2 regions of the Claveliimonas bilis genome follow, and region 1 is predicted to be linked to the other one. Evidence: a T-box and tRNA genes for the amino acid it is inferred to sense, from the RefSeq annotation. Region 1 holds a T-box; the other holds one or more tRNA genes.
What was found. The T-box of region 1 lies ahead of proS (proline--tRNA ligase). A T-box ahead of a tRNA ligase gene usually reads a tRNA of that ligase, here a tRNA-Pro.

Region 1 (12,103 bases):
ATTGGGATCTTACTGGGAAGCCAATATGGAACTGATCGATATTATTCCTGAATTTAATTTATATGAAGAATTTTGGAAGATTTATACAAACAGCGACATTATTCCACCACAGTATATTTCAGAGCGTGCGATCATTGATCGGAGCATTATCGGGGATGGCGCGGAAATCTATGGAGAAGTTCACAACTGTGTGATCGGATCCGGTGTCACTATCGGAGAGGGAAGCGTTGTGCGGGATTCCATTATCATGAAAGATGTGAAGATAGATTCCGGATGTATTATCGATAAAGCGATCATAGCAGAAGGCGTTCATATTAACGATAATGTAACTCTGGGAACAGGAGCGGATACGCCGAATCTTCTGAAACCCAATATCTATTCCTTCGGGCTTGTGACGATAGGGGAAAATTCTGTCATACCGGCAGGAGTGCAGATCGGGAAAAACACAGCGATCAGCGGAGTGACTGTAAAAGAGGATTACCCGGGAGGCATGCTGGAGAGCGGAGAGACATTGATAAAGGCGGGTGAGAGAATATGAGAGCAGTAGGAATTATTTTAGCAGGCGGAAACAGCAATAAGATGAGGGAATTGACGAACAAACGGGCTGTGGCGGCAATGCCTATTGCAGGCAGCTACCGGGCGATTGATTTTGCCCTGAGTAATATGTCCAACTCTCATATCCAGAAAGTAGCGGTGCTGACACAGTACAATGCACGCTCTTTGAATGAACATTTAAATTCCTCCAAATGGTGGGATTTTGGAAGAAAGCAGGGGGGACTTTATGTATTTACCCCGACGATCACAGCGGATAACGGATACTGGTACAGAGGAACGGCAGATGCCATTTATCAGAATCTGGACTTTTTAAGGAAATGTCATGAACCTTATGTGATCATTACATCCGGGGACGCTGTATATAAAATGGATTACAACAAGGTGCTGGAGTATCATATCGCCAAGAAGGCAGATATTACTATCGTATGCAGGGATCTGGCGCCGGGAGAAGATGCGACACGCTTTGGAACTCTGAAAATGGACGAGACTATGCGCATTGAAGAGTTCGAAGAAAAACCAATGATGGCGGCTTATAATACGATTTCCACAGGAATTTATATCATCAGAAGACATCAGCTGATCGATCTGATTGAACACTGTGCGGAAGAGGAAAGACACGATTTTGTAACTGATATTTTGATCAGATATAAAAATCTGAAAAAAATATACGGTTATAAAATAAAAGACTACTGGAGCAACATAGCTACAGTGGATGCGTATTACAAAACAAACATGGATTTTCTGAAGCCGGGAGTAAGAGATTATTTCTTTAAACAGTATCCGGGGATCTATTCCAAGGTGAGCGACCTGCCGCCGGCGAAATATAATCCGGGTGCAGTGGTAAAGAACAGTCTTGTGGCCAGCGGTTCCATTATCAACGGAACAGTAGAAAATTCCGTATTGTTTAAAAAGACCTTTGTGGGAAACAACTGTGTCATTAAAAATTCCATTATTTTAAATGACGTATATCTCGGTGACAATACATACATTGAAAACTGTATTGTAGAAAGCCGTGATACCATCAGGGCCAATACGCGTCATGTGGGAGAAAATGGTGTGAAGATCGTAGTCGAAAAAAATGAGAGGTATGCACTGTAAGAAAAAGCCAAAGTGCATTGACTGACAAGAAAGGGGCTAGAGGAAATGCAGATCACAGATGTACGTGTGCGCAAAGTTGCGAAGGAAGGAAAACTGAAAGCGGTAGTGTCAATTACGATGGATGAGGAATTTGTCGTGCATGACATTAAAGTAATCGAAGGAGAAAAAGGGCTTTTTATAGCTATGCCAAGTAAAAAAGCGTTGGACGGCGAATACCGGGATATTGCACATCCGATCAATTCAGCTACAAGAGAGCGGATTCAGAATATTATTCTTGAAAGGTATGAAGAAGCGCTGAATGAAGAGGCAGCTGGGGAGCCTGAAATGGTGTAGTATCATAAAAAAGATAAAACGATAAAAAGTAAAGTATAAAATACCGGTATGGATCCGTGTGGTGATCTCATACCGGTTTGTATTTTGCCCCTTGTACACCGACGCTATATTTGTCTTGCGCCTACATCTTCTGTCAGGTGAAAAGACATAGGAGCGCCGGAGAGGGGATGGAAAAATTCCAGGTGAAAGGCGCAAAGCTGCAGGATCGCATCCGTTTCCCTGGAGGGAGGGGCAGCTTTGGAGGAGAGGGAATGATACTTTGTATCACCGGCGATGGGACAGCCCATGGAGGCAAGCTGCACCCGTATCTGATGATGACGGCCGGTGTCAAGGTGGATTTCCAGCTCTGCCTGATCAGAAGAAGGGTTTTTAAAAAAGCATTCCTCCTTTACAGAATGTCCGCTGTTGTCTCCTGGAATAGGAGACGCGCCGACAGCAACGGTATAATATTCCAGACGGGCGTATTTGGCGCCGGGGGAGTCAGGGCTGCAGATCCTTGAGGTGTTGGTCCGTCCGTCTTTTACCAGGTAGTCCTCAAGGACTCCCTGATTTTTGGCAGGGATCCCGTCAGTGAGAGCGCGGTAATATTTTCGGAACTGCTTCTTTTGCAGCTGGAGATTCAGGGCTCTTGCAGACTGTGGTGTTTTTGAGAAAACAAGTATTCCGGAAACAGGCTGGTCCAGTCGGTGGATAACGGCCAGATAAGGCTCTCTGGTCTGGGAATAATTTTTATTTTTGGGGGAACAATGTTGATAAATGTATGTTTTCAGAATACTTTCCATATCGCGGGCGCCGATATTCCTGCTTTGGGTTGCTATGCCGTGAGGTTTGGCGCAGACGATGAGGGAAGGATCTTCATATAGAATATTTAGTGAACTTTGACTCATTGGGGTTCTCCTTTATAAAAAGAATGTACAGTTTTTTATTATTTAATCACAGAAAATAAAGAAGTGTCAATGAGCCGAAGAAATCGGAGCGATTCAAAAGTCGGGTCTTGACAAAAAGAGAGGGATTCGATAAAATTATCGTTAACTGAATGGTTAAAAACAAAATATCTGCCGGCAATGATAGTTGCAGAAGGCAGAATTGGCTGTGAAGAGGAATAGTAATCATATGAATGGATCAAAAGAGAGGGGATTCACCGGCTGAAAGATTCCTGTTTCCTAGTATGATGAACCTACCTTGGAGCCTCTGTATGAAAATACAGCGTGACATCAGCGTTAAGGATGATATGAGAGAACTGCAGAAGGGCTGCAGTTAATTAGGGTGGTACCGCCGAGCTTTTCGGTCCCTTTTTCAGGGAAATGAAAAGCCCGGCGCTTTTTTCTTTTCCCGATATGACAATGGCAGTCGTCCGGTCATATATCCGAATAACTGCCGGCAGTATGGGGCAAGGGTCCCGTAAAAAGAAAAAGAGAAAAAGAAAAGGAGAAAAAAATCATGGCTCAGGAAAAGAAACTTGTAAAGAACATTACATCACGTGATGAAAATTTCGCACAGTGGTACACAGACGTTGTGCGTGAAGCAGAACTTTGTGATTATTCCAGCGTAAAAGGCTGCCTGAACTATCTGCCGAACGGATATGCTATCTGGGAGCTGATCCAGGCGGACCTTGACAGACGGTTTAAAGAAACAGGAGTAGAAAATGTATCCCTGCCTCTTCTGATTCCGGAAAGTCTGCTGGAAAAGGAAGCAGACCATATTGAAGGTTTTGCACCGGAAGTAGCATGGGTTACCCACGGCGGTATGGAAAGACTGCAGGAAAGGATGTGCATCCGTCCGACATCTGAGACATTATTCTGTGATCTGTGGGCGAAAACAGTAAAATCCTATCGAGATCTGCCGAAGGTATGGAACCAGTGGAATTCCGTCATGCGCTGGGAAAAGACTACAAGACCGTTCCTGCGTTCCAGAGAATTTTTGTGGCAGGAAGGGCATACGATCCATGCGACCTATGAGGAAGCAGAAGCCCGTACTATTCAGATGTTCCATGTCTATGAGGACTGCTACAGAGAAACACTGGCAATTCCTTTTGTGTCAGGAAGAAAAGCAGAGCATGAAAAATTTGCAGGAGCACAGGATACCTATACAATTGAAGCACTGATGCATGACGGGAAGGCGCTTCAGTCTGCAACAAGCCATTTCTTCGGAAGCGGATTCCCGGATGCTTTCGGAATTAAATATGTAGATAAGAACAATCAGCTTCAGAGTGTATATGAGACTTCCTGGGGATGGTCCACAAGAAGTATCGGAGCGATCATCATGGTTCACGGTGATGACAGCGGACTCGTACTTCCGCCTCACGTTGCGCCTGTAGAATGCCGTATTATTCCGATCGCACAGCATAAAGAAGGCGTGCTTGACAGAGCGCATGCACTTCTTGACGAGCTGAAGAAAGCCGGATACAGAGTGAAGATCGATGATTCCGACAAGAGTCCGGGATGGAAATTCTCCGAACAGGAAATGCTTGGTATTCCGACCCGTATTGAAATCGGACCAAAAGACATTGAGAAGAATCAGGTTGTTGTCGTACGCCGTGATACACGTGAAAAGATTGTCGTATCCCTGGATGAGATTGCAGTAAAACTTCGTGATATTCTGGAGACGATCCAGCAGGATATGTACAACAGAGCAGAAGAATTTTTGAACAATCACATTGACACCGCTGTTACAATGGATGAAATGGTTGAGAAATTTAAGGCAAACCGTGGATTTGTAAAGGCATGCTGGTGCGGGGATCCGGAATGTGAAGGTGAAGTAAAATATGCAACAGGAGGAGCTGCAACGAGGTGTTTGATCGAGGATGAGGAAATGATCTCAGACAAATGTATCTGGTGCGGTAAACCTGCAAAGCATATGGCATACTGGGGAAAATCTTATTAATATTCAGAAGGGACGGGAGTTTAAAGTACCCCGTCCTTTCTCTTGCAGAAATCTTTCTTCCTATGCTATATTTTACAATGACTAAGAGCGAAAGGGGATAGGAACAATGAATATCCATATCGAAATGCCGGAAGATGTGAAGGATATCATATGCACGCTGCAGAAAAACGGATATGAAGCCTATGCTGTAGGCGGCTGTGTGCGCGATTCTATACTGGGAAGAATGCCGGAAGATTGGGATATTACGACTTCCGCTATGCCGGAGGAGACAAAGGCCCTGTTTGCGCGGACTTTTGATACTGGGATTGAGCACGGTACTGTCACAGTCCTGAAAGGGAGGACGGGCTATGAGGTTACAACATACCGAGTGGACGGGGAATATGAGGACAGCCGTCATCCCAGGGAAGTTACGTTTACCCGGAGCTTAAAAGAAGATTTGAAGCGAAGAGATTTTACTATCAATGCCATGGCCTATAATGATGAGGAAGGCCTGGTGGATATATTCGGCGGCCTGAAGGATCTGGAAGGGAAAGTGATCCGCTGCGTAGGAAATGCAAGAGAGCGTTTTTCAGAAGATGCCCTGCGTATTTTAAGAGGCGTCCGCTTTGCGGCGCAGTTAGAGTTCGATCTGGAAGAAGAGACGAGGGAAGGGATGAGAGAACTGGCCGGAACGCTGGCAAATATCAGTGCGGAGCGCATACAGACAGAGCTGGTGAAAATACTGGTTTCCGACCGGCCGGATCTTCTGCGTGAAGCATGGCGGCTTGGAATTACAAAAGTCTTTCTGCCGGAATTTGACCTGCTTATGGAGACAGAGCAGGAGACGCCCCATCATATGTACAGTGTAGGGGAACATACCCTTCATGCGCTGCAAAACATACGGCCTGACAAAGTCCTTCGCTTGACCATGTTTTTCCATGATATGGGGAAACCGGCCCTGAAGACTGTGGATGAAGACGGAGTTGCTCATTTTAAAAGACATGCGGTCAAAAGTGAGGAAATTACCAGGACAGTCATGCGCCGCCTGAAATTTGATAATGATACCCTTAGAAAGACGGCAAAGCTGGTCTGCTACCATGACCTGAGAATGCCGGCGACCCCGGCAAATGTGCGGCGGGCTATGAACCGGATAGGAAAAGAGCTGTTTCCCCTTTATCTGGAAGTACGGCGGGCAGATGTTTTGGCCCAGAGCGAATATCTAAGAAGAGAGAAACTGGACGATATCAGTAAGGTGGAAGCGATTTATAAAGAAATCTTATCACTGAACCAGTGTACTTCCGTGAAGGAGCTGGCAGTCAATGGAAGGGACCTGATAACAGAGGGGATCCGTCCGGGACGGGAAATGGGGGAGATTCTTGACAAACTTCTGGAAGAGGTATTGGAAATGCCTGAAAGGAACACAAAAGAGATGCTTCTGAAAAGGGCGAAAGAGATTTACAGTCAGTCATGACTTTGCGATTCACAGGATTCTGTCATATTACCTTAACTGGCATCATACATTAAACAGAACATGATAATGTAGAGTGCAGGGGAAGGTAATATGCAGGATTACGAATTAAGTATATTGGAACAATATCCAATCATAGTAAAGAGCACCCGCAAAACAAGGGGTGCATTTTTTTGCGATACGGATCAGGGCTTCCTGCTGCTTAGGGAAGCCGGGATGTCAAAGCGGCGTATCCTGGCAGTGCAGAAGCTGTGCAGCCATCTGGAAGAGGAAGGATATGCACGGACAGACCAGCTGATACCCAACCAGACGGGAGAATATGTCAGCACCTCGGAAGAGGGCAGAAATTATATACTGAAGCGCTGGTTCCGGGGACGGGAATGTGATATCCGAAAAGGGAAAGAACTTTTGGAGGGTACAGCCAACCTTGCGCATCTGCATCGTTTTATGACGGAAATACCTGAAGGGGAGAATGCGGCAAAATGCAGCATCCGGGATGAGTATGCCCGGCACAATCAACAGCTGAAAAAAATACGGAAATTTATGAGAAATCAATCACCTCTGGGAGAGTTTGAGATGGAGTTTCTCAAATGTTTTGACAGAATCTTTCAGTGGGCGGAAGCGGCTTTTGAAGAAGCACAGGATATGCCCTGTGACAGACTCTTTCAGGAATGCCGGGAAAAGGGAATGATGATCCATGGGGATTATAATTACCATAATATTTTGATGACAGACGATGGAATTGCGACGACCAATTTTGACAGATCCGGCTATCACATTCAGGCAGAGGATGTCTATTATTTCCTCAGAAAAGCAATGGAAAAACAGGGGTGGAACATCAGGGCAGGCGGCCATATGCTGGATGCCTATGATGCGATCCGGCCTTTGACAAGGGAGGAAGAAGGCTATCTGAAACTCAGGCTCATCTATCCTGAGAAATTCTGGAAGCTGGCAGACTCATACTACCGGTCGAATAAAGCGTGGATCTCTGTGAAAAATGTGGAAAAACTAAAAACAGCCATTCGGCAGATTGAGGAGAAACGGCAGTTTCTGGAGACGGTTTTCGCCTTTCGCCTAAGCTAGGATGAACAAGCGCCTTCTTGTGCCCTGACAACAGCATTTCTCTTGTAAAGAGAGGAAGACCTGTTGTATAATAAGTACCATAGAAAACCACCAGGAGGTATTATATTATGGAATACAGGGAAAAGTACGAAGAATGGCTCTCCAATCCTTATTTCGATGCGGATACCAAAGCGGAGCTCAAAGGGATTGAAAACGATGAGAACGAGATAAAAGAACGTTTTTATAAGGATCTTGAGTTTGGTACGGCAGGACTTAGAGGGATCATCGGAGCAGGAACAAATCGGCTGAATATTTATACTGTTCGCAAAGCCACACAAGGACTTGCGAATTACATCCTGAAAAAAGGAATGGAAGGAAAAGGAGTGGCGATCGCTTACGATTCCCGGAATATGTCTCCGGAATTTGCAGATGAGGCGGCGCTGTGCCTGGCGGCAAACAAAATCAAGGCATACGTCTTTGAATCTCTTCGGCCAACACCGGAATTGTCCTATGCAGTACGCCATCTGGGATGTGCAGCAGGAATCAATATAACAGCAAGCCATAATCCTCCGGAATATAACGGATATAAAGTGTACTGGGAGGACGGCGCCCAGATCACACCTCCTCATGACAAAGGGATCATGGATGAGGTAAAGGCGGTTACGGATTACAATAACGTAAAGACCATGAGTCTTGATGATGCAAAAGAGGCAGGGCTGTACGAGACGATCGGGGCTGCCATTGACGACAGTTATATTGCAGAGCTGAAAAAGCAGGTGATCCATCAGGATGCGATTGATGCGGTAGGTAAGGACCTGAAGATCGTATACAGCCCGCTGCACGGAACCGGAAACATTCCGGCAAGGCGTGTGCTGAAAGAGCTTGGATTTGAAAATGTTTATGTTGTAAAAGAGCAGGAGCTGCCGGACGGAAACTTCCCGACAGTATCTTATCCGAACCCGGAGGCGGAAGAGGCTTTTGAACTGGGACTGAAGCTGGCAAAAGAGGTGGATGCAGATCTTGTTCTTGCGACAGACCCGGATGCAGACCGGCTCGGCGTTTATGTAAAAGATACAAAATCCGGAGAGTATAAAGTTCTTACAGGAAATATGTCAGGATGCCTGCTGGCGGATTATGAGATCGGACAGCGGCAGGCTGCATGGGGAAGTCTGCCGGACGACGGATATCTGATCAAAACGATTGTTACATCAAATCTGGCGGATGCTATCGCAAAAGGGTATGGAATCGGTCTTATTGAGGTGTTGACAGGGTTCAAATATATCGGACAGCAGATCCTTGGATTTGAGACAAGCGGAAAGGGAACCTATCTCTTTGGATTTGAGGAGAGTTACGGCTGCCTGATCGGTACACATGCAAGAGATAAGGATGCTATCGTTGCTACAATGGCTCTGTGCGAGGCGGCGGCGTACTACAAGACTAAAGGAAAAACATTGTGGGATGCTATGCTGGATATGTATGAAAAATACGGATATTATAAAGATTCCATTCAGTCTATTACCCTGAAAGGAATTGAAGGTCTGCAGAAGATCCAGGAGATCATGGATACCCTCAGAAAGAATCCGCCGAAGGAAGTGGCAGGATATCAGGTTCTGAAGACCAGAGACTACCAGGCAGATGAAATCCTTAACGTGGAAACAGGGGAAAAGACAGGAACCGGGCTGCCGAAATCCAATGTGCTTTACTATGATTTAAGCGACGATGCATGGCTTTGTGTAAGGCCGTCCGGAACGGAACCTAAAGTAAAATTCTATTATGGCGTAAAAGGAACATCTGTGGCAGATTCTGACGAGAAATCAGAAAAAATGGGCAAAGATGTTCTGGCAATGATCGACCAGATGCTTTAAATCGTCACAAAATCCGGAAAACCTCTGAAATAGAGGGATTTTCGGGGATTTTCCCTTGACAAACAAGGGGAAAAACTGTATAACTTTATTGAAAGGCGCCGCTGCAAAGAGAGCTGGCTTTGCAATGGCAATGTTTGAAGATTGAATAGAATTGAATAAAGGTTCTATCATAAAACAGAAGGAGGAGTTATCCATGAACAAAACAGAATTAGTAGCAGCAATTGCAGAACAGGCAGAATTGTCTAAAAAAGATACTGAAAAAGCTCTGAAAGCTTTTATCGACGTAGTTACAGAAGAACTGAAGAAAGAAGAAAAAGTACAGTTAGTAGGATTCGGAACTTTTGAAGTAAGCAAGAGAGCAGCAAGAGAAGGAAGAAATCCGCAGACAGGAAAGACAATGAAGATCGAAGCTTGCAAAGCACCAAAATTCAAAGCTGGAAAAGCTTTAAAGGATGCTGTAAACGCATAATTCTGAAGTTTTATGTGTGGAATATAATAGGGATGGCATTGCAAAAGCAGTGCCATCCTTTTTGTTAGGAGGATGATAAAAATGAGATTGGATAAATTCCTGAAGGTTTCCAGGCTGATCAAAAGAAGAACAGTGGCAAATGAAGCCTGTGATGCAGGCCGTGTCCTTGTAAACGGTAATGTGGCAAAGGCATCGGTGAAAGTAAAAGAGGGGGATATAATAGAGATCCAGTTTGGAACAAAAACAGTGAAGGTGGAAGTACTGGATATAAAAGAGACCACAAAAAAAGAAGAGGCTAAAGACTTGTTCAAATACTTGTAATAATTTCCGCATACCTTTCATATGATTATCAAGAAAGGTTGTGATGACAATGGAAGAAAAACAGGCCGGAAGAAGCCACAAACTTGTAGTAAATAACAGAAAAACGAGTTTGGTAACAGGAGTACTGGATGTCCTGTCTTTTGATTTAAATGAAATACTGCTGGAGACAGAGCAGGGGATGCTGATGGTAAAGGGGTCGGACCTGCATGTAAATCGGTTAAGCCTTGAAAAGGGAGAAGTGGATCTTGCGGGAACCATAGACAGTATGTCCTACTCGGAGGTGCATGCTCCGGGCAAGCAAAGTGCAAATATTTTAAGCAAACTTTTCCGGTGACGCCATGCCTGGGATCAAAGCAGAAGGAGCGGCGTTTTTAGAGGCAGTTCTTGCCGGAATGATTTTGTGTTGTGCGTACACCTGCATAAGATTGTTCAGGCGAATCGTGCATCATACCCTTTCCGCCATTGCTGCAGAAGATTTTCTTTTTTGGACGGGGACAGCCGTATATTTATTTGTGCAAATTTACCATACCAGTAATGGTAGTATACGATGGTACTTTATACTAGGTGTTGTGGCAGGCGGACTCTTTTTTTATCAAATGTCGAAATTTATCTCAAAAGTCCGAAAAAAAATGTACGGGAAAAAGAAGAGAGATTCCAAGAAAAGTATTGAATAAACCTGTAAAAAAAGATAAGATAGAACATAATAGTCAGAAAGATTCTGACAGACGGGTGAGTATAATTATGAGTGGTATTAAACAAAAGAATCGTGTAAGACAGCAGAGAAAAAGAGTGCAGCAGCATAAGAGAAGTATGCTGGGGATCAGCGCTGTGATCATGCTGCTTGTGATGGTGGTGTCTGTAAGCAGCATCAGTTTGCAGGCCAGGAATAAGGAGTATATTGCCCAGGAAAAAGAGCTGGAAGCAAGTATCCAGGAAGAAAAGGACCGGGCTGAAGAGATCAGTGAACTGGAAGATTACGTTGGTACGGATGAGTACATAGAACAGACGGCAAAGGACAAACTGGGACTGGTCCATGAAAATGAGATCATTTTCAAAGCCAGGTAGAATGGACGCTCTAAGGAGCGCGCAGACAGAAAATAAGTTGGAAAATACAAAAGATAAGCTTCGGGAAGAAATTCCTGAAGCTTATCTTTTATTTATTCTACAGCCATATAGAACAAAAAGCTATTGCAGATGAATGGGGCAGGAGAGTATGAATATGAGTGAGATAAAAGAAAAGGGGTTGTTTATTAATCCGTATGTAATACAGATGGACCGGTTTGCAGATTCTCTCCGGCATCTGTCAGAAACCTTTTTGAGCCTGGAAGAATATCATCAGACCTTTACCAGGGAAGAACTTGAAGATATGTTCATAAAAGTTTCGGAGAGAGTGTGTTTAAACTGCGAGAAAAAGGAATGGTGCCTGAAAGAAAACCGGGACCGCACCAGGCAGATGGTATATGAGATCCTGGCGACGGCAGAGGAATACGGGGCGGAAATGAATATAGAAGTAAAGAGAGATCTTCAGAAAAAATGTGTCATGGCGCCCAGATTTCTCAGGGAAACGCTGGAAATATTCGGAGTTGAAAAACAGAGGATGGTATGGAATCACAAAATTATCCTGAATCGCAGAGGGTGTGCAGTTCAGATGAATGCGTTTGCCGAAATGATACAAAGTGCTGCAAGAGAGCTTGATGCAGGAATCTGTATGGATGACCATCTGGAGAAAAAGGTAAAGGCGGGAATGAAGAGAATAGGACTGAAACTTTTGAGCAGCGTGTTTTTCCTGACAAAACAGGGAAGGTATGAAGTCCATTTGACATTAAAGGCACAAAGAGGACAATGTGTGGCCTCCAAGGAGGCGGCCGAGGTCCTTTCATCCTGCATAGGACGGGGAATGCTCCTTTTAAAAGGAGAGCGGCCTGTGATCGGGGAAGAATACCGGACAATCGTTTTTATGGAAGGGGCAGGATTTCATACACTGCAGGGCGTTGCGAAAATCGGAAAAGGATGCGATAAGATATCGGGAGATACTTTTCTGATGACAGAGCTTCCAGGAGGAAAGGAAGG
Region 2 (12,103 bases), 480 kb from region 1:
CCGGAAATATCCTATGTCCTTACAGCCATATCTTCTAAGAACTGGGCTTCCATTGAAGGATATCTGGTGATGTGGCTTATGTATCTTATCATAACGATTCCGCTGTCCGTGCTGGCACAGTATGCAGGAAGGAGATTAAGCTATGAAAATTAAGCTGGATCATGTTTCCAAATATTATGACAGAAAGATCCTGGACGACCTTTCGCTGGAGCTTGAGGATGTTCACGCTCTGGGGATCATCGGCGCATCCGGATGCGGAAAATCCACCCTTCTCCGTCTGCTTGCGGGAATGGAACGGCCCCAGGAAGGGAGTATTGAAGTAAATGGCAGACGGCTCCAGGAAGGAACGGTCAGAGAATATCAAAATGAGATCGGATATGTTTTTCAGAAGCACAATCTTTTTCCTCATCTGACTATTCTGGAAAATCTTGTACTGATCTTAAATAAGATCAAAAAGGTGCCAGGGAAAGAAGCGGAAGCCAGGGCAAAACAAATGCTGGAACAGCTTCATTTAAAAGAAGAGATGAATAAGAGACCTGACAGCATATCAGGCGGGCAGGCCCAAAGGGCATCCATTGCAAGGGCGCTGTGCACCGATCCGAAACTGATTTTCCTGGATGAGCCGACAGCGGCTCTTGACCCGGTGCTGACAGGAGAAGTGCTGAAAGCCATCCGGGAATTGAAAGGAAGCGGGAAGGATTTCATTTTTGTGACACACGAACTGAAGTTTTTGAGAAATTTTGCGGATCATATTATCTTTTTGGATAAAGGAAAAATTGTAGAAGAGGGTCCCATTTCCTGTCTTTGGCACCCTCAGACAGAACTTTTAAGAAATTTTGTAAAAGAGGAGGATTTTTACGATGATGACAATTCAGGAAATCTATGAAAAATTTGACCAGATCGGATGCGTGACATTTTCTACAGTCAGTGACGGACGGGTAGAGTCCAGGATCGCCCACTTTTTTGCTTATGATGAGGACGGTCTTTATTTTCGGACCATGACGGTAAAGCCTTTTTACAAACAGTTGAAAGAGAGCGGGAATGTGACGGTGTGCGGAATGTATCCCAATACGGAGGTGATGCACAATGAGCAGAACCTGCCTTCCTTCCATCCGGGATATACCATCAGGATAGGAGGGGACATCCGGGAGCTTTCCATGGAAGAGATGGAGAAGAAGGCGGAACATAACAGAGACTTTAATGTGGCTGTCTATGATGTGAAAAAATATCCCGCAACCAGGATTTTTGTTCTTTACCGTGCAAAGGGAGAGTACTATGATTTTGATTATGCAAAAGAACACCGGGATCATAAGCTGGAAAGAGAGAGATTTTCCTATGGCGGTATGGAAATCGTGCCTCCCGGACTTAAGATCACAGATCAATGTATCGGATGTGGAAAATGTAAAACAGTCTGTACCTTTGATGCCATTGTTCCCGGTTCGCCGTATCGGATCATGGGAAACCGCTGCGATGAATGCGGCAACTGCTATGTGAACTGTCCGGCGAAGGCAATTGTGAGTAAGGGGCTTTCAGATTAAGAAAAGGAAACGGAAGGAATGCCGAAAGGCAGTTGACACTGTGCAGAATGGAGCATATACTAAATGGCAACTGATACCGGACAAAAAGAACAACAAAACAGGCAGTGTTTTCAGCCTGCCGGTGTCAGGGAAGGGAGCGGAAAAAGATGCAGATATCCAGCAGATTTACAATTGCTGTACATATGCTCGCCTGCATAGATACCTTTCAGGGGCAATTCAAGATCACCAGCGAGTTTCTGGCGGGGAGTATACAGGTCAATCCGGTTATTATCCGTAAGCTGCTGTCACAGCTGAAAACAGCGGGACTGATCGAAGTAAAAAGAGGACCGGGAGGGACAAGTATCGCAAAACCCCTGGAGGACATTACCTTCCTTGATATATACCGGGCAGTAGACTGCGTGGAGGAGAACTCGCTGTTTCACTTTCATGAAAATCCGAATCCAAAGTGCCCGGTGGGCCGGAATATCCATTTTCTTCTGGATGATCGTCTGAAAAAGGTGCAGGATGTCATGGAACAGGAACTGAAGTCCATGACTCTGGCGGATGTGAAAGAAGCGCTGGATGCACGGCTTTTGGAGGAGGCATCCGGGGATACCGAATAAATTGGAAAAGAAAAGCCTCTGCATCTGTCTTTTTCTGACAGAGCAGAGGCGTGTTTTGTTTTTGGAAAATAAGAAAAATTTTGCTGTAGAAATATATTTACAGGTCAATTTTTCCGGTTGCGTCATCATTAATGACATAATATGCTGCAAATTCTTCCGGCTTTACATAGATATTGATACTCTTTATATCTTCCGGACCTTTTCCGGATTCTTTCATCCAGGTGTTTTTTGCTTTTACCAGGATTTCTTTTGTACTGAACTCTTTTCCCAGATATTGAAGATATACATTGGCTTTAAACTTTGGTATTTCCGACTCTGCATCTTTCAATACACCGGCTCTTGTTTCAATAGCCATTGTAGTATCTTTTGTTGTTGCAAGTGATTTGGGTGCCTGGGATGCGCCCGGCATATTCTTTTTTTCCATCGCCGATACCTCCTTAACTGATGAAAAATGGAAATGGAGTATACGGGATTCGAACCCGTGGCCTCAACAATGCGAATGTTGCGCGCTCCCAACTGCGCTAATACCCCATACAGAAAGTATAACACTCCGGGAGGGAAAATCAAGACTTTGGCAGATAAAAATGCCGGACGCAGTCAATGCTTGTTATGATATGCCGGGGATGTCAGGATGATCTGACATTCAGCCGGTCATAAGTATTTTTAAGGAAGATCAGTGCAAGAAGAAAAGCTGTGGCAGAAGCGGCAGGTGAAGAGAGCCATATGCCGTCCAGTTCCAGCAATCCGGATAAAAGCAGCAGGAATACAACCGGGAAGATAAAAGTATTGCAGGAAGCGGTGATAAGGGAAAATACCGGACGGTTCAGAGCAGTAAAAAAGGAGCCGGACAGGATGGAACACCAGCTGAATAAATAGGAAAAAGCAAAAATCCGCATTCCGTGGATGCTCATAGCCATCAGGTCTGCATTTTCACTGCTGAACAGAGAAATAAGCGTTTCGCCTAAAGTCTGCATCAGAAGAAATACAGCTAAGGATAAAAGGAAAGCGGCAGCTTGCCCAATTCTCTCGATCGCTCGTACGCGGGAAGGATTTCCGGCGCCGAAATTGTAGCTGATAGCCGGCTGCAGGGAATCAGCCATGCCAAACATCAGGGCTTTCACCACACTGTCTACATACATGATAATACTGAAAGCGGCAACAGCCAGATAGCCTCCAAAAGATAAAAGCGCTGCATTGAAGATCATCATACAGACTGAGCCGGAAATGTTGTTGAAAAATTCGGAACTTCCATTCGCAATGATATTGCCGGTCATTTTCAGGGGAATCAACTTTTTAGTAAAACGTAAAAGCAATTTTCCCCGGAAGAACGGATAAAAACAGATCAGATTTCCAGCCATCAGGCTCAGGCAGGAAGCCAGGGCAGCAGCTTCAATCCCCCATCCCATAATGCCGATAAAAATCCAGTCCAAAAAGATATTAGCCAAGGACATACCAACGTTCATTGCCATACTGTAGTGGACTTTGCCGCATATGCGAAGATAGTTATCTACAGCAAAAAAGTGCATGATGAATATGGAAAATGCTGCATAGACCCGCATATACCGGACAGCCAGGACAGCTACCTCGCCGGATGCCCCCAGAAAGCGGACAAGAGGCCAGGCGAAGGCGTATGCAGCAGCGCCCATTACAACAGCAGAAAGCAAAATTAAAAGACAGGAAGAAGAGAAGATGCTTCCTGCCATTTTTTCATCTCCTTTTCCAAGCCATATGGCGATTTGAACGGAAGAGCCGACAGCAACCATATCTGACAGAGCAAAGCTCATCATGATCAAAGGCATGACAAGATTGATAGCAGCCAGGGCTTCGGCTCCGATATAATGCCCGACAAAGACACCGTCAGCGATGGTATAAAGTGAAACAACTGCCATGCTGATCATATTAGGAAGGGCACAGCGCAGAAAAAGTTTTAAGGGAGCCATTTCCTGAAAGATCCGGTTTTGTTCTTTATATAAAGTTGTTGTATTGCTCATATGGATATTGTCCTCCTTCGCAGGACATAGTAAACTATAGGGTAAGACTATAGTCAAGGAGAAGAGTATGAAAAAAGAGTATTTTCTCACAAGCGGAGAGTTTGCGGAATTGTGCGGAACGACGAAAGAGACACTATTCCACTATGATGAGATAGGAATTTTAAAACCGGCATGGCTCGGAGAAAATCGATACAGATATTATACACCGGCACAGTTTTTTGATTATGATCTGATCCGAATGATGAAATATACCGGCAGCAGTTTAAATGATATCAAATGGTATTTCAGCCACTATGATACGGCGCATTTTCTGGAGATCTTCCGGAAAAAGCAGGAGGAGATAGAAAGAAAAAAAGAGGAATTGGAAGAGATCAGCCGCTTTCTTTCTGATACAATAAAAATGACGGAAAATGCGCTGGATGATGTCTATGATCAGCCGGAACTGAAATATGAGGAAGAGGAATTGCTTTTGGTTACTTCGATCATCCCGCCGGAAGGGGAATATATACACAGTGTAGCCAGGAGAATGGGAGAGCACATGAAAAAATGCGAGCGGTATGGTCTGAAAAACAGGGCGGTTTTTGGATCGATTATCTCAAGATCCAATCTTCTGGCCGGCTGTGAGGAGGAAAACGGATATTTCAGTAAAATCTCAGAAGGTACGAAATGGAGAGGAACAGATGAGAGAAGAAAAGAAAGTAATCCGGGCTCATGCGAAGAAGATATTCGAATGAAACCGGCAGGCTATTATGCCCAGGTCAATCATAAAGGAGATTACTCCACTTTTGGGAAGGGGCTGAAATGCCTGATAGATTTTATCAAAAAAGAAAATCTGGAAATCTGCGGAGATGGGTATGTCTATGATATGATCAGTTATCTTGCAGGAGGCGAGGGTGACACCTACGTTGTCAAAATTATGATTCCGGTCCGATCAGACGGGATGCAGCCTGCCGCCATATGATATGAAAGAGGGCAGCGCCAGAGATAATACTTCCAATATAGACTAAAATACCCGGGGTATTTCCAATTGCGAGGGCAATGGAAGAAAATACTTTCTGTGCCATAGGATAGTCCGGATTGATATAAAACATATTGATGGTGCCGTAGGAATCCAGGGTAAGATCCAGTATAAGCGCAATAAGGCAGCAGACGAGAAACAAAGCGGTGCTTCCCAGAAAACAGGACCATTTGGATGAAGAAGGAAAAATGCAGGCGGCAGTCAGGCCGATAAAAATCAGGACAATATGCCACAGATAGGAATGCACAGTCAAAGGAGCGTATCCGTAGTGCATTCCACTTGTGTCAAAGAAGGCAAAAATACCTCCCAGAAGGCCATAGTCTGTCAGGAAAGCTGCCAGGATCCCCAAAAGGCGGGGATTTTTTACCCATGGTATAAGGAGACAGACATACATCGGAATACTGCATAGCTGGAAGGGAAGATACCAGAGATTATAGTGTCCCTGTCCAAGCACAAAAGTAAGTGTATATTGCTTCCAGATTTCCGATACCAGCATAATTATGCCCCATAGAAAGAAAAAAGAGTGATATTTTTTCATGATTGCCTCCGGCCATGTTTTATGAAGAGTGTAAAGCTTTTCCATTATTATACACCATTTGAAAAATTTCATGAATATGATATACTAATGTACTGCATCGTGTTCTTTTGGATAGATGTACAAGCGAGAAATAAGTCAAGAAAAAGGAATGATAAGAGAATGAGAAAGAAAAATGCATGTATGTTGTTTCTGACAGCCTTTATCTGGGGAACAGCTTTTGTAGCGCAGAGTGTAGGTATGGATTATCTGGGGCCCTTTGGATTTAACGGAATCCGATCATTCATCGGGGGGATTGCCCTTCTTCCTTGCATTTATCTTTTAGGAAAATTAAATAAAGGAGAAAAGGGGAATGTGGAAAACAGCGGCAAGAGAAAGGATCTGATCGCCGGGGGATTAAGCTGCGGCGTGATCTTGTTTGCGGCAAGCAGCATGCAGCAGCTTGGACTTCAGTATACGACAGCCGGAAAGGCCGGATTTATCACTGCTTTCTATATTGTATTGGTTCCGGTACTTGGAATTTTTCTGAAACAGAAAACCGGATGGAAAGTATGGCTGGCAGTGGCTATCGCTCTGGCGGGGCTGTATTTTCTGTGCATTACAGAGTCCTTTTCTATAGGAAAAGGCGATATATACGTGTTCATTGGAGCACTTCTATTTTCTCTGCATATTCTGGTGATCGATCATTTTGCGCCGAAGACAGATGGGGTGAAGATGTCCTGTATTCAGTTTTTTGTGGCAGGTGCTCTCTCTCTGATACCAATGATGTTTTGGGAGACAACTACGGCAGATGGAATTGTAAAAAGCTGGATCCCGCTTTTGTATGCAGGAGTTCTCTCCAGCGGAGTCGCCTATACACTTCAGATCATAGGACAGAAAAATATGAATCCGACCATTGCGTCTTTGATCTTAAGTCTGGAATCCTGTATCTCAGTACTGGCAGGATGGGTAATCCTTGGAGAACAGTTATCTGTCAGAGAAAGTATGGGATGCGTCTTAATGTTTGTGGCAATCATTTTGGCGCAGATTCCCGGACCGAGTAGTGAAATTGCACAAAAGGAAGCCTGCTGATTTATAGGCAAAAGTGATGAAAAACAACTTTTTTCTGGAAAAATATTACAAAAAGTTAATTTGTCTGATAAAATAAAAAGAGACAGATAGAAGAATCCGTCTAATCCAGTTCCTGGATAGGCGGATTTTTGTATAAGGCGAGAGATTATTTTGAGCAGGGAGATTTTTGGGAATAATGGTATTATATTGAAAAGAAAGGAGAATCGGAATGTTTGAAACGGGAGCCTACATTATATGTGGGCAGCATGGCGTATGCAGAGTGGAGAGCATAGGTCCCATCCGGCTTTCAGAGGCATCGGCAGGCAAGGATTACTATACACTTGCACCGCTGTACTCAAAAGGCGGTGTTATCTATGTCCCTGCTGACAGTGAAAAGATTATTATGCGGTATGTGCTCTCAAAAGAGGAAGCTAAGAAATTGATCGGTGAGATAAAAGATATAGACATGCTTGGCATCACCAATGAGCGTCAGCGAGAAGAGATCATGAAAAAGGCACTGCGTACCTGCGATGTAAGGCAGTGGGTCCGGGTAATCAAAACGGTTTATGAAAGGAAGCAGAAACGCCAGGCACAGGGAAAGAAAGTGACGGCAGGCGACGAGAGATGTCTCCATGCGGCGCGGGAAAATCTGTACGGAGAGCTGGCGGTATCTCTGGGAATTGAAAAAAATGATGTGGAGCGCTATATTATGGAAAAGATGGAAGACAAAATTACAGGATAAATATTGACAAGTTCTTCCGATTCGTGGATGATAGAAAATACGAGAATTTATGACATGCGAAAAGGAGGAAATGCAAAATGAGATTCGTGATACAGCGCGTTACAAATGCAAATGTCAAGGTGGACGGGCAGACGCTTGGAGAAATTGGGAAAGGATTTATGGTTCTGATCGGAGTTTCTGACACTGACACAAAAGAGATTGCAGATAAAATGATAAAGAAAATGATCGGCCTTCGCATCTTTGAAGATGAAAACGGAAAAACAAACCTGTCTCTGGAGACAGTAGGAGGAAGCCTGCTTTTGATCTCACAGTTTACTCTGTATGCAAACTGTAAAAAAGGAAACCGTCCAAGCTTTATTGAGGCAGGAGAGCCGAAGATGGCAGAAGAAATGTACGAATATATTATCGAAAAATGCAGGGAAAGTGTTCCGGTAGTGGAAAGAGGACAGTTTGGAGCAGATATGAAAGTCAGCCTCACAAACGATGGTCCGTTTACGATTATTTTGGATTCAGAGAAACTGTAGAGTTTTTTGTTGACAGAAAGAAAAAACCGGAAGAAGAACAGCAAAGAAGTTCTTCTTCCGGTTTTTTTTTGAAGGAGTATCCTAAAGATTCAGGACATCTTTGATAGTATAAAATCCCGGCTCCTTACCTGCCAGATAAGCAGCGCAGTCGCAGGCGCCCCTTGCAAAACATTCCCAGTTGTAGGAATGGTGGGTGATTTCCAAGCGCTCACCCATGAAGCCGAAATAGACGGTGTGGCTGCTGGGGATATTACCGGCCCGCAGCGAGTGATAGCCAATGGTGCCTTTTTCCCTTGGCGAAGAGCCGTGGCGTCCGTATACGGCAATGTCGTCCAGTTTTTTTCCCATAGCCTGCGCCATAATTTCCCCCATTTCTTTTGAAGTGCCGCTGGGAGCGTCTTTTTTCCATTGATCATGCATTTCCAGAATTTCAATATCTGCTTCATCTCCTACAGAAGAGGTGACGATTTCCAAAAGCTTATTCATGATGTTGACAAGTTTGGAAGTGTTGGCGGCATAGAGCATGGGAATATGGGCAGCAGCATCCTGGAATTTCTTCTTTTCTTCTTCCGAGAATCCGGTGGTACCGCATACCAGTGCTTTCTTATGCCGAACAGCGCAATCTACCACTTCCATTGCCATTTCTTTTGTAGAAAAATCAATGATGACGTCACAGGAATCGATTACAGATTCCAGATCATCAACAACTGGGACATTTAAGTTTCGTCCTACCATAGCGACCTGCCCCAGGTCTGTTCCGATATAGTCCCTTCCCCTTGGGGCTACGCCGGCAACCAATTCCATATCCTCGCGCTCTGCAGCGACCTGAGTGATCAGCTTTCCCATTTTCCCGCGGGGACCTATTACGATAAGTTTCATATGAGCGACTCCTTTCGCATGTAATTTTATAATTATTTTAGCATATATTATAAAAAAGAGGCAAAAATCTATATGAAATCTAAAGTGCAGAAAAGAATACAGAAATTGTAAAAAAAGGCTTGCATTATCCGACATAATTCGAGTATAATAAGATTTGTTGACGGGGTATGGCTCAGTTTGGTTAGAGCGCGCGGCTGGGGGCCGCGAGGTCGCAGGTTCGAATCCTGTTACCCCGATTTTTGTATTATTATAGGGAAAGTTTTGAATAAGACAGGCATCGCTGGAGAGCGATGGCTTTTTTTGTCTTACAGAAAACGTTGTGTGAAGTTTGTCAGACAAGCTTTTTGGATAAGTGCGCATTGGCGCGGAGGGGGAATACAGTATGAAAGCAGTAGTCTATCAGGAAAATGGAAAAATCGGTATGGAGGAGCGTCCGGTACCGAAGCTTCAGGAAGAAAGTGATGCACTTGTTAAAGTGACGCTGACAAGTATTTGCACCAGTGATCTTCACATTAGAAACGGAGCAGTCCCAAGAGCAGTGCCGGGAACCATACTGGGACATGAATTTATCGGGATTGTAGAAAAGACAGGCACAAAGGTAAAAAATGTCCGTGTGGGACAGAGGGTGGCTGTCAATGTGGAGACTTTCTGTGGAGAGTGTTTTTTCTGTAAAAGAGGTTCCGTGAACAACTGCCAGGATGAAAACGGAGGATGGGCTCTTGGCTGCAGGATCGACGGAGGACAGGCGGAATATGTGCGTATTCCTTTTGCCGATCAGGCGTTGACTCCTATCCCGGATGAAGTAACAGATGAGCAGGCTCTGTTTACAGGAGACCTTTTATCAACTGGTTATTGGGCGGCTAAGATCGGAGAAATTCAAAAGGGAGATACCGTGTTAGTGATCGGAGCCGGGCCGGCAGGGCTTTGTACCATGATGTGCGCAGCCCTCTATGAACCTGCAATCATCGCAGCGGCGGATATTGAAGGGGAAAGGCTGGATTTTGCTAAGAGGCAAAGGCTTGCCGGAAAATTTTATAATCCGAAAGAGGTATCTTTGGAAGAAGAGATGAAAAAGCTGACGGAAGGAAGAGGGGCGGATGTTGTCATTGAAGCAGCAGGAACCCCGGAAAGTTTCCAGGCGGCGTGGCAGGCGGCAAGGCCGGGAGGAATCGTGGTGATCGAAGCCATGTATGAGGAGGAGCAGATTCTTCCTCTTCCGGAAATGTATGGAAAAAATCTTACCTTTAAGACCGGAGGAGTGGATGCCTGCAATTGTGAAGAGATTTTGGAGCTGATAAGAAAAGGAAGATTAAAAGGAGAATGTCTGATCACTCATAGAGCCGGCCTTGAGGATGCCATGAGAATGTATCAGATATTTGAAAAGAAGGAAGATGGAGTAATGAAAGTGGCGTTAAAGCCGTAAAAGCTCCATAAAAGGGAGGATGCCGGGTGACTGTTTTACCAGTCCCCGGCATGTATTATGAAAAAGTTTATTCAAAAAGTATTTTACTACGTAACGTCTTGTTCTTCATTTGATGGTTTTAGTATACGGCATAGCTGTGAAGAAATAGTGTGCAAGAAATGAAGGTTTTTTGAAAGATAAATGAACAAATTATGAACGAAAAAAATTTACGTAGATTTTACCTGCGCTTCATTGGATAAAAAAGAAAGGACGGTATACTGGGGACAAACCAATAGAACCGGAAAGGAGCATTCTGTTATATGGTAAAAATTTACGTTCTTGATACGAATGTGCTGATTCAGGCGCCGCACGCGGTAGAATGTTTTGAAGACAATCAGGTTATACTTCCTATGGTAGTCCTGGAAGAGCTGGATCGATTGAAAAAGGCTGAAGGAGACAGGGGAAGCAACGCCAGACAGGCGGTTAGGATCTTGGAACAGTTCCGGCAAAAGGGAAACCTGCTTTCGGGTGTGGAAATGGAAGGCGGCGGAACTTTGCGTGTAGAAAAAAATTTTGTTGACGTGTCTCTTCCGGAGGATCTTGCAGCAGAGGTGCCGGATAATCGCATCCTGAAAGTATGTCTCGGACTTTCCAGGGATAGAAGCGAGCAGGTGATCCTTGTCACCAAAGATATCCTTCTTCGAATAAAAGCCCAGATCCTTGGAATCTGTGCGGAGGATTTCACTACAGAACAGGTTTTTGATCATGAAAAGCAGTATAAGGGGAGAACGGAAGTTTATGTTCCGGAGGAAATTTTTAAAGAATTTAAGAAAAAAGGGATCCCCTGCGAAGAAGTTTACCAGGTGGATGAGTCGGGAAAGAGAACAGAAGTGCAGCTTACGGAAAATCAGTTTGTGATCTTGAGAGCAGATCAGTCTTCCGGAAAGACCCATCTGGGACGTGTGGAAGGGGAACGCATACGAAAGCTGGAATATAAAAAGTCAGCCCCTTATGGGATACATCCAAGAAACGCCGGACAGTATTTTCTGCAGGAAGCTCTGATGCAGCCTGCCAAGAACGCCCCTCTTGTTATTGTCAAAGGAATGGCAGGAACAAGCAAAACATTCTATTCTCTTGCTGTGGGTCTGGAAAAGGTGCTGAACAATCCTACCGGCGAATACAGGAGGATACTGGTATGTCGGCCCAATGCACAGTTCGACTCGGATATCGGTTTTCTTCCCGGAGATGAACAGGAGAAGATCTCACCGCTTATGCGTCCTGTGATTGATAATCTGGAGCAGCTTATTGATTCCAGTGAGGAAGAAAGATACAGAGATGAAAAGGAATTGCAGGGGAAGATTGAGGAAATCTTTTCCCGGGGACTGATACAGACAGAAGCTCTGAATTATATCCGGGGAAGGTCTATTGTAAAAACCTATATGATCATTGATGAGGCTCAAAATATGACACCCGGACAGATAAAAGGGATCATTACCCGTGCAGGGAAGGATACAAAGATCATCCTGCTGGGCGATCCGGATCAGATAGACAGGCCGTTTCTTGACGAGAGGACAAATGGATTAAGTTATGCGTCGGAACATATGAAGGGAAGTCCTCTCTGCTGGCAGATCACCATGACGGCAGAGGAGTGCGAAAGGTCGGTTCTTGCCATGGACGCCGTGCGCCGTCTGTAAATCTACATTATATATAAAGGAGAAATATAATTTGGCAGTGAGTTATAAACAGATACGCAGTGATGAAGAAATTAATCTTCTGATCGAAAAAGGAAATAAAATTTTAAGTGAGCTGGGATATACGGAAC

Region 2: it has a tRNA-Pro gene. The T-box ahead of proS (proline--tRNA ligase) is inferred to sense a tRNA for this amino acid. The anticodon was not compared.

What each region holds. Positions count from the first base shown of each region.
Region 1 is NZ_AP027742.1:3,095,707-3,107,809, reverse strand. It holds gene R2J37_RS15085 (glucose-1-phosphate adenylyltransferase) at 1-538, shown strand, start outside; gene glgD (glucose-1-phosphate adenylyltransferase subunit GlgD) at 535-1,653, shown strand; gene spoVG (septation regulator SpoVG) at 1,699-1,986, shown strand; gene R2J37_RS15070 (RluA family pseudouridine synthase) at 2,091-2,873, opposite strand; T-box leader at 3,070-3,282, shown strand; gene proS (proline--tRNA ligase) at 3,427-4,869, shown strand; gene R2J37_RS15060 (CCA tRNA nucleotidyltransferase) at 4,982-6,319, shown strand; gene R2J37_RS15055 (CotS family spore coat protein) at 6,410-7,399, shown strand; gene R2J37_RS15050 (phospho-sugar mutase) at 7,507-9,243, shown strand; gene R2J37_RS15045 (non-specific DNA-binding protein Hbs) at 9,437-9,712, shown strand; gene R2J37_RS15040 (RNA-binding S4 domain-containing protein) at 9,794-10,033, shown strand; gene yabP (sporulation protein YabP) at 10,083-10,367, shown strand; gene yabQ (spore cortex biosynthesis protein YabQ) at 10,372-10,707, shown strand; gene R2J37_RS15025 (septum formation initiator family protein) at 10,775-11,098, shown strand; gene R2J37_RS15020 (SpoIIE family protein phosphatase) at 11,253-12,103, shown strand, end outside.
Region 2 is NZ_AP027742.1:2,619,462-2,631,564, reverse strand. It holds gene R2J37_RS12715 (amino acid ABC transporter permease) at 1-153, shown strand, start outside; gene R2J37_RS12710 (amino acid ABC transporter ATP-binding protein) at 143-886, shown strand; gene R2J37_RS12705 (4Fe-4S binding protein) at 861-1,538, shown strand; gene R2J37_RS12700 (Rrf2 family transcriptional regulator) at 1,685-2,140, shown strand; gene R2J37_RS12695 (DUF6465 family protein) at 2,238-2,564, opposite strand; tRNA gene R2J37_RS12690 (tRNA-Ala) at 2,599-2,671, opposite strand; gene R2J37_RS12685 (MATE family efflux transporter) at 2,767-4,131, opposite strand; gene R2J37_RS12680 (MerR family DNA-binding transcriptional regulator) at 4,199-5,092, shown strand; gene R2J37_RS12675 (TMEM164 family acyltransferase) at 5,046-5,687, opposite strand; gene R2J37_RS12670 (DMT family transporter) at 5,847-6,755, shown strand; gene R2J37_RS12665 (CarD family transcriptional regulator) at 6,964-7,476, shown strand; gene dtd (D-aminoacyl-tRNA deacylase) at 7,554-8,000, shown strand; gene dapB (4-hydroxy-tetrahydrodipicolinate reductase) at 8,082-8,879, opposite strand; tRNA gene R2J37_RS12650 (tRNA-Pro) at 9,041-9,115, shown strand; gene R2J37_RS12645 (alcohol dehydrogenase) at 9,262-10,302, shown strand; gene R2J37_RS12640 (PhoH family protein) at 10,602-11,975, shown strand; gene R2J37_RS12635 (HD domain-containing protein) at 12,007-12,103, shown strand, end outside.